DNA from 3 places in the Enterobacter adelaidei genome. Region 3 is predicted to be linked to each of the others. Evidence: predicted binding sites of a transcription regulator. Region 3 holds the regulator's gene; each other region holds the start of a gene.
The links. Region 3 encodes sigma-54, which starts transcription at its own class of promoters, with help from an activator protein. Its sites were predicted from a motif close to GTTGGCACANNTTTCGCTNT; they were not measured.

Region 1: the regulator sigma-54 is predicted to act here: its motif matches at 1,982-2,001, upstream of glnK (P-II family nitrogen regulator).
Region 2: the regulator sigma-54 is predicted to act here: its motif matches at 1,460-1,479, upstream of AAHF05_RS05920 (amino acid ABC transporter substrate-binding protein).

The regions. Positions count from the first base shown of each region.
Region 1 is NZ_CP154353.1:1,008,702-1,011,981, reverse strand. It holds gene tesB (acyl-CoA thioesterase II) at 1-172, shown strand, start outside; gene amtB (ammonium transporter AmtB) at 268-1,557, opposite strand; gene glnK (P-II family nitrogen regulator) at 1,593-1,931, opposite strand; gene AAHF05_RS04910 (SmdB family multidrug efflux ABC transporter permease/ATP-binding protein) at 2,152-3,280, opposite strand, start outside.
Region 2 is NZ_CP154353.1:1,221,578-1,224,857, reverse strand. It holds gene lnt (apolipoprotein N-acyltransferase) at 1-1,367, shown strand, start outside; gene AAHF05_RS05920 (amino acid ABC transporter substrate-binding protein) at 1,752-2,657, shown strand; gene gltJ (glutamate/aspartate ABC transporter permease GltJ) at 2,813-3,280, shown strand, end outside.
Region 3 is NZ_CP154353.1:4,122,680-4,125,959, forward strand. It holds gene lptB (LPS export ABC transporter ATP-binding protein) at 1-540, shown strand, start outside; gene rpoN (RNA polymerase factor sigma-54) at 588-2,021, shown strand; gene hpf (ribosome hibernation promoting factor) at 2,044-2,331, shown strand; gene ptsN (PTS IIA-like nitrogen regulatory protein PtsN) at 2,414-2,905, shown strand; gene rapZ (RNase adapter RapZ) at 2,951-3,280, shown strand, end outside.

The sequences.
Region 1 (3,280 bases), 1.5 Mb from region 3:
TCACTCGATGTGGTTCCACCGTCCCTTCAACATGAATGAGTGGCTGCTCTACAGCGTGGAGAGTACGTCGGCATCCAGCGCCCGCGGGTTTGTGCGTGGGGAGTTTTATACTCAGGAAGGCGTGCTGGTGGCTTCAACGGTGCAGGAAGGGGTAATGCGTAACAGAGGTTGATGTAAAAAGCCCGGTGGCGCGACGCTTACCGGGCCTACGTTTTGTGCTGTTGTAGGCCGGGTAAGGCGAAGCCGCCACCCGGCAAGACACTCAGATCATGCGTTATACGCATTCTCGCCGTGGCTGTTCACATCCAGACCTTCGCGTTCCTGCTCTTCCGGTACGCGCAGACCGACCGTCATGTCCGCCAGCTTGTAGCCGATGAACGCGACAACCGCAGACCACACCACGGTGATAGCAATACTTTCCAGCTGCACCAGCACCTGATGAACCATGGTGACGCCTTCAGCGTAGCCCACACCACCGAGCGATTTCGCAGCGAAGATACCTGTCATGATACAACCGATGATGCCGCACACGCCGTGTACACCAAACACATCGCAAGGGTCATCAACGCGCAGAATACGTTTCAGTGCAGTCACGCCCCACAGACCCGCCAGACCGGACACCAGACCGACCAGCAGCGCACCGCCTACACCTACATAACCACACGCTGGCGTGATGCCAACCAGACCGGCAATCGCCCCTGAACAGGCACCCAGCAGGGAAGGTTTACCGCGCACCGCCCACTCACCAAATACCCAGGAGAGGATTGCACCCGCCGTTGCCACCACAGTATTCACGAAAGCCAGTGCGGCAATTTCGTTCGCGGCACTTGCCGAACCGGCGTTGAAGCCGAACCAGCCAAAGTAGAGGATCGCAGTACCCGTAAAGACCATCGGCAGGTTGTGCGGTTTGAACGCCTCTTTACCGAAGCCAACACGTTTGCCAATCAGATAGGCCCCTACCAGACCCGCTACCGCGGCGTTGATGTGTACAACGGTACCACCTGCGAAGTCCAGCGCACCGTGCGTTGCCAGCAGACCACCACCCCAGACCATGTGTGCAATTGGCACATAGGAGAGCGTCAGCCAGACCACGACAAAAATCAGCACCGCAGAGAAGCGAATACGTTCAGCCAGCGCGCCCACAATCAGCCCCACGGTAATACAGGCGAACGAACCCTGGAAAGCAACATGAATGTACTGATAGAAACTACCCATCAGCGCGGTCAGCTCAATATTTTTCAGCATCACCCAGTCGAAGTTGCCAAAGAAGGCGTTGCCCGTGCCGAAGGCCAGCGAGTAACCGTAAACCACCCATAGCACGCAGACCAGTGCAAACGTCACGGCAACCTGCGTCAGCATGGAGAGAACGTTTTTGCCACGGATCAGGCCGCCGTAAAACAGCGCGATGCCCGGAATAGACATGAACAGCACCAGCGCGGTGCTGATCATCATAAAGGCGTTATCGGCTTTGTCTGCCACCGCAGGAGCAGCAGCCAGCGCCAGGCCCGGCAGCAGTGCCAGCGAACCCAGACCCGTTTTAAGTGTTGCTATCTTCATTTTCTCGATCCCTATCACTGTGTGCCAGGAGTTACTTACAGTGCCGCTTCGTCAGATTCGCCGGTACGGATGCGAATGACGCGCTGCAGTTCGGCAACGAAAATTTTGCCGTCGCCAATTTTGCCGGTGTAGGCCGCTTTGCTGATCACATCGATGACTTCATCAAGCTGGTCATCAGCAATCGCGACATCAATTTTTACTTTTGGCAGGAAGTTAACGCTGTATTCCGCCCCGCGATAAAGCTCGGCATGACCTTTCTGACGACCAAAGCCTTTCACTTCGGTGACAGTCAGTCCCTGAATACCCATTGAAGACAACGCTTCACGCACGTCTTCGAGTTTGAATGGTTTGATTACAACCGTAACCAGCTTCATAGATCCCCTCCAGTCAGAATTCGGTAATGGCCGCAGCTAACGCAGAGGATATTGCAAGGGGTGTGCCAGAAATGAAAAACAGGGTGAATCGCGGTGCAAGGAGCGTTACGCGGCCTTGATCAACAAACGGGTGAAAAAAAACGCACCATGCCGGTGCACGGTGCGTTTCAGTTTTGCACCAACAGGAATGACTGTTAGTGCGCCGCCTCATTTTGGTGCGTCAGGCGCTCAGTGACTCTTCCTCGCGCACGCTGGCAGCCAGCTCTTCGCCTGCCAGTTGCAACTGGTACATCTGCCAGTAGCGCCCTTTTGCTTCCAGCAACTCCCGGTGTGTACCGCGCTCAACGGCTTGTCCACGGTGCAGCACCAGAATAGTATCCGCCTCAACAATCGTGGAAAGGCGGTGGGCAATTACCACCAGCGTCGTATGGTCACGCACGGCGGCAAGTGCCTGCTGGATAGCTTGTTCGGTACCGGAATCAATACTGGCCGTTGCTTCGTCCAGAATCAAAATTTGCGGCGTTTCAATCAGTACCCGCGCCAGCGCCAGAAGCTGTTTTTGCCCAACAGAGAGATTGTTCCCCTGCTCACCCAGCTTCGTATTGATCCCGTCGCTGAACCCACGAGCCAGCTCTGCCAGCTGCACTTTCTCCAGCACATCCCAGACCTGTTCATGGGTATAGTCCCGACCCAGCGTCACGTTGGCGTAGAAGGTATCCGCCATCACGACCGGATCCTGCTGCACCATTGCAACGCCTTTACGTAACACATTATGGTTGAGAGACGCGAGCGGGCGTCCGTCGAGGCGAATTTCACCTTGGCTTAGCGGGTAGTAACCCATCAACAGGCTTGCGAGCGTACTCTTACCGCTGCCGGTATGCCCCACCAGCGCAACAAAGCCCCGCGACGGGACATCCAGCGTGATGTCCTGTAATACCAGCCGGTCTTCGCGATAAGCAAACGAGACGTTATCAAAGGCAATGGCCCCGCTTTGCAGCGCGCGGTCATCGTTGCCGTAGGTCTGACGCGGTCTGTCCATCAACTCGAACACTCGCTCCCCTGCCACGACGGCCTGCTGGAGCATCGACTGCTGTGTCGTAAGCTCAATCAACGGTTCGTTAAGGCGGCCAAGGTAGCTGATAAAAGCATACAGGACCCCAACCTCAATGGTTCCGTGAGTGGTCAGGCCAAACAGCATGAGCAGACCACAGAGCACCAGCGCGGAGAAGAGGCTCAACAGCGGGCGTAACAGGAAACCGTCAAGCCGCAGCGTCTGCATACGCGCCATATAGTGTGAACGACTGGCTTCGCCCATCCGCTCGCCAAAACGTGCCTGCTGGCGGAACTGC
Region 2 (3,280 bases), 1.7 Mb from region 3:
CGATTGGCTACTTCTGGGGGCTGGGGCTGTTTGGCTCTGGCATTAACTGGGTCTATGTCAGCATCGCGCAGTTTGGCGGGATGCCGGGCCCGGTTAACGTCTTCCTGGTTGTGCTGCTTGCCGCGTATCTTTCACTCTATACTGGCCTATTTGCCGGTATTCTTTCCCGCCTGTGGCCGAAAACCAGCTGGGTGCGGGTTGCCATTGCGGCTCCGGTGGTCTGGCAAATTACGGAATTCCTGCGCGGCTGGGTGCTGACCGGTTTCCCGTGGTTGCAGTTCGGATACAGTCAGATTGATGGCCCGTTAAAAGGGCTGGCCCCGGTGATGGGCGTGGAGGCGATTAACTTCCTGTTGATGATTGTCAGTGGCCTGCTGGTGCTTGCGCTTATCACGCGCAACTGGAAACCGCTGGTCACAGCGCTGGTACTGTTCGCCCTGCCTTTCCCGCTGAGTTACATCCAGTGGTTTACGCTGGAGCCAGAACGCGCTACGCAGGTTTCCATGGTGCAGGGTGATATCCCGCAGGCAATGAAGTGGGACGAAAAGCAGCTTATCAACACGCTGAAAATCTATGCCGGTGCGACCGAGCAGGTGATGGGAAAATCCCAGCTGATTATCTGGCCGGAATCCGCCATTCCTGACCTGGAGATCAACCAGCAGCCGTTCCTGAGCATGATGGATAATTTGCTGCGTGCGCGTGGCAGTACGCTGATTACCGGGATTGTCGATGCGCGTCTGAATCCGCAGAACCGTTATGACACGTACAACACGATCATCACGCTCGGCAAGGACAGCGAATACAGCTACAACTCCACTAACCGCTATAACAAAAACCACCTGGTTCCGTTTGGTGAATTTGTCCCGCTGGAGTCCATTCTGCGCCCGCTGGCACCGTTCTTTGACCTGCCGATGTCCTCTTTCAGCCGTGGTCCATACGTTCAGCCACAGCTGCATGCGCACGGTTTTGCCCTGACCGCCGCCATTTGCTACGAAATTATCCTCGGCGAGCAGGTACGCGATAACTTCCGCCCGGATACGGACTTCCTTCTGACCATCTCCAATGACGCGTGGTTTGGTAAGTCGATTGGCCCATGGCAACACTTCCAGATGGCGCGAATGCGTTCCCTGGAGTTGGCGCGTCCACTGCTGCGTAGCACCAACAACGGCATCACCGCCGTAATTGGCCCACAGGGTGAAATTCAGGCCATGATCCCGCAGTTTACCCGTGAGGTGCTGACCACCAACGTCACGCCAACCACGGGACTGACGCCGTACGCCCGCACCGGCAACTGGCCGCTGTGGATCCTGACCGCGCTGTTTGGTTTTGGTGCGGTGTTGATGAGTCTTCGTCAGCGTCGTAAATAACCTTACCTTATGTTGCCGGGTGGCGTTGACGCTTACCCGGTCAACTTTTCCATACTGTTGCTACCATCCTACCATCCCCTCCAGACTCCAATTCTGGCACGCCTATTGCTTTGTTTATTCAGGTAAACGCAGTTTGGCTTAACGCGCAACCTGGTCGCACCAGCGTAGATCATCGGTAGCACCGAAACGGTGCAACGAGAGATTTTTGCCTCTGAATGGTGCGGCGCGCTTCGCAAAAATAAACAATAACGCAGCAAAATCTTTACATTAAGCCAGACTAAATGTTAACAAGTTTGCATAACACTGCACTCGCATAGCGCGAGATATAACAACATCACAATGGGTATCAATGCGTCTCTGGCGCTGATAAAAAAGGAGTTGGGTATGCAATTACGTAAACTGGCCACAGCAATGCTGGTGATGGGGATGTCTGCAGGCGTGGTTCACGCTGAAGACGCTCCGGCTGCCGGGAGCACTCTCGACAAGATCGCCAAAAACGGCGTGATCGTGGTCGGCCACCGTGAATCTTCTGTTCCGTTCTCTTACTACGACAACACGCAAAAAGTCGTGGGTTATTCACAGGATTACTCCAACGCCATCGTTGAAGCCGTGAAGAAAAAGCTGAACAAACCTGACCTGCAGGTGAAGCTGATCCCAATCACTTCACAAAACCGTATTCCACTGCTGCAAAACGGCACCTTTGATTTTGAGTGTGGCTCCACCACCAACAACCTTGAGCGTCAGAAACAGGCTGCTTTCTCTGACACCATCTTCGTGGTAGGTACCCGCCTGCTGACCAAAAAAGGCGGCGAGATTAAAGATTTTGCTGACCTGAAAGGCAAAGCGGTCGTTGTCACCTCCGGTACCACCTCAGAAGTGCTGCTGCACAAACTGAATGATGAGAAGAAAATGGATATGCGCATCATCAGCGCGAAAGACCATGGCGACTCCTTCCGTACCCTGGAAAGTGGCCGTGCCGTCGCGTTTATGATGGATGACGCCCTGCTGGCGGGCGAACGCGCGAAAGCGAAGAAACCGGACAACTGGGAAATCGTCGGAACTGCACAGTCAAAAGAAGCTTATGGCTGCATGCTGCGTAAAGACGACGCTGAGTTCAAAAAACTGATCGATGACACCATCGCCCAGGCACAAACTTCCGGCGAAGCGGAAAAATGGTTCGACAAGTGGTTCAAGAACCCAATTCCACCAAAAAACCTGAACATGAACTTTGAACTGTCAGACGACATGAAAGCACTGTTCAAATCACCAAACGACAAGGCTCTTAACTAATTAGAACAACAGGGGCGGGATCTCCTGCCCTCTCGATTGTCGGGAAGCATGGACAGACTATACGTTGAGTGGTCGTTCCCCACTCAGCGCGAAAAATGAGCTTCTCACCAATCTTCGAGGGTAGCGCTGCTACCCTTTTTTTTCTGGAGTTTATTATGTCAATAGACTGGAACTGGGGCATCTTTCTGCAACAAGCCCCGTTCGGCAACACCACCTATCTTGGCTGGTTATGGAGCGGCTTTCAGGTCACTGTCGCTTTATCCATAACGGCATGGATCATCGCATTTCTTGTCGGCTCGCTGTTCGGTATTTTGCGTACCGTCCCTAACCGCTTTCTTTCAACCCTCGGCACCTTGTACGTTGAACTGTTTCGTAACGTTCCGCTGATTGTGCAGTTCTTTACCTGGTATCTGGTGATTCCTGAACTGCTGCCGGAAAATATTGGCATGTGGTTCAAGTCGGAACTGGATCCTAACGTTCAGTTCTTTGTCTCCTCGATGCTCTGTCTGGGGCTGTTTACCGCTGCGCGCGTGTGCGAGCAGGTGCGTGCCGCCATTCAGTCATTGCCACGTGGACAAAAAAATGCAGGTCTGGCGATGGGTTTAACGCTGCCACAAACCTAC
Region 3 (3,280 bases):
GACGATGAAGACATCAGCCTTCTGCCGTTGCACGCTCGCGCGCGTCGCGGAATCGGCTATCTGCCGCAGGAAGCCTCTATTTTCCGTCGTCTTAGCGTTTACGATAACCTGATGGCGGTTCTACAAATTCGTAACGACCTGACCAGCGAACAGCGACAGGATCGTGCCAACGAGCTGATGGAAGAATTCCACATTGAGCACCTGCGTGACAGCCTCGGTCAGGCGCTCTCCGGGGGTGAACGTCGCCGCGTTGAAATCGCGCGTGCGCTGGCCGCAAACCCGAAATTTATCCTTCTGGATGAACCGTTTGCGGGCGTTGACCCCATCTCCGTTATCGACATTAAACGTATCATTGAACACCTGCGCGACAGCGGGCTTGGCGTACTGATCACTGACCACAACGTGCGTGAAACGCTGGCCGTGTGTGAACGCGCCTATATTGTGAGCCAGGGCAATCTGATCGCCCACGGTACGCCGCAGCAGATCCTCGAAGATGATCATGTTAAGCGCGTCTATCTTGGGGAAGACTTCAGACTCTGATAGGGTAGAGGTAACGTAACGCCGAACCGGAGAAAAATGCTCTGAACATGAAGCAAGGTTTGCAATTAAGGCTCAGCCAACAACTGGCGATGACGCCGCAGCTACAGCAGGCAATTCGCCTGTTGCAACTGTCCACGTTAGAACTCCAGCAGGAGCTCCAGCAGGCGCTGGACAGCAATCCGCTGCTGGAACAAACCGATCTTCATGACGAGGTAGATACCCAGCAGTCGCAGGATACAGAAGCGCTCGATACCGCTGATGCACTCGAACAAAAAGAGATGCCGGACGAGCTTCCGCTGGATGCCAGCTGGGATGAAATCTACACCGCCGGAACCCCTTCCGGTACGCGTGCAGACTACCAGGATGATGAGCTACCGGTCTATCAGGGTGAAACCACCCAGTCGCTACAGGATTATCTGATGTGGCAGGTGGAACTGACCCCCTTCTCCGATACCGACCGCGCGATTGCCACGTCAATTGTCGATGCCGTTGACGACACGGGCTATTTAACCGTCACGCTGGACGATATTCTGGAAAGCATGGGCGACGACGAGATAGAGCTTGAGGAAGTTGAAGCCGTTCTGAAGCGTATCCAGCGTTTCGATCCGGTCGGTGTGGCGGCAAAAGATCTACGCGACTGCCTGCTGATCCAGCTTTCTCAGTTCAGCAAAGAGACGCCATGGATTGATGAGGCGCGCGTTATCATTAGCGATCATCTGGATCTGTTGGCTAACCACGATTTCCGCACCCTGATGCGCGTCACACGCCTGAAAGAAGAGGTGCTGAAAGAAGCGGTGAATCTGATCCAGTCGCTCGATCCACGCCCCGGACAGTCGATCCAGACCAGCGAACCCGAGTACGTGATCCCGGATGTGCTGGTCAGAAAACACAATGGCCGCTGGGTCGTTGAACTGAACTCTGACAGCATCCCTCGCCTGCAAATCAACCAGCAGTATGCCTCCATGTGCACCAGCGCACGAAACGACTCTGACAACCAATATATTCGTAGCAATCTGCAGGAAGCACGATGGTTGATCAAAAGTCTGGAGAGCCGAAATGATACGCTGCTCCGCGTCAGCCGCTGTATTGTCGAACAGCAGCAGGCTTTCTTTGAGCAGGGTGAAGAGTATATGAAACCGATGGTACTGGCAGATATTGCCCAGGCCGTCGAGATGCATGAATCAACCATTTCCCGCGTCACCACGCAGAAGTATCTGCACAGTCCACGCGGTATTTTTGAGCTTAAGTATTTCTTCTCCAGTCATGTGAATACCGAGGGCGGCGGTGAAGCGTCGTCAACGGCAATTCGCGCACTGGTGAAGAAGTTGATCGCCGCGGAGAACCCCGCGAAGCCACTGAGTGACAGTAAGTTAACCACCATGCTGTCCGACCAGGGTATTATGGTGGCACGTCGTACTGTTGCGAAGTATCGAGAGTCTTTATCCATTCCGCCGTCCAACCAGCGTAAACAGCTGGTTTGACACAACCGATAAGGAAGACACTATGCAGCTCAACATCACTGGACAAAACGTCGAAATTACTGAGGCTTTACGCGACTTCGTGAACGCGAAGTTTGCAAAACTCGAGCAGTATTTCGAAAGGATCAATCAGGTCTATATTGTGTTGAAAGTGGAGAAAGTGACTCATATCTCGGATGCAACCCTGCACGTCAACGGGGGTGAACTCCATGCCAGTGCGGAAGGGCAAGACATGTATGCGGCTATCGACGGCTTGATTGATAAGCTTGCGCGACAGCTTAATAAACATAAAGATAAACTGAAACAACACTAATTGTCCGGGCAGTTAACGGGTGCAGGACGGCCTGTTGTGAAACACAACGGGCCATTTGTACAGTTAGCGCTTAGGTGAAATTATGATGAACAACGATTCCGCTCTTCAACTGAGCAATGTCCTTAACCAGGAATGTACCCGCAGTGCAGTTCACTGCCAGAGCAAAAAGCGTGCGCTGGAGATCATCAGTGAACTGGCCGCAAAACAGCTGGGCCTGCCGCCGCAGGTAGTGTTCGAAGCTATCCTGACCCGTGAAAAGATGGGCAGTACCGGCATCGGCAATGGCATCGCGATCCCGCATGGCAAACTGGAAGAAGACACCTTGCGTGCCGTCGGTGTGTTTGTGCAACTGGAAACCCCTATCGCCTTCGATGCCATTGATAACCAGCCCGTCGATCTCCTCTTCGCGCTGCTGGTGCCTGCTGACCAGACGAAAACCCACCTGCATACGCTTTCTCTGGTCGCAAAACGCCTGGCTGATAAAACCATTTGCCGTCGACTGCGCTCAGCCCAAAGTGATGAAGAGCTCTATCAAATTATCACTGAAGCAGAAGGCAATCAGGATGATGCATAACCAGGAGATGGCTTTCACATCTGTTGTCCTGAGGAGAAACGGAACATGGTACTGATGATTGTCAGTGGCCGTTCAGGGTCGGGGAAATCCGTTGCTCTGCGCGCGCTGGAAGACATGGGTTTTTACTGCGTAGATAACCTGCCGGTCGTGTTGTTACCCGATCTGGCTCGGACGCTTGCGGAAAGACAAACCTCTGCCGCCGTCAGTATCGACGTTCGTAATATGCCTGAATCGCCAGAAATTTTTGAGCAGGCGATGAGTAACCTGCCTGAGGAATTCTCACCTCAGTTGCTGTTCCTGGATGCAGATCGTAATACCCTGATCCGCCGCTACAGCGATACCCGCCGTCTGCATCCGCTTTCCAGTAAGAACCTC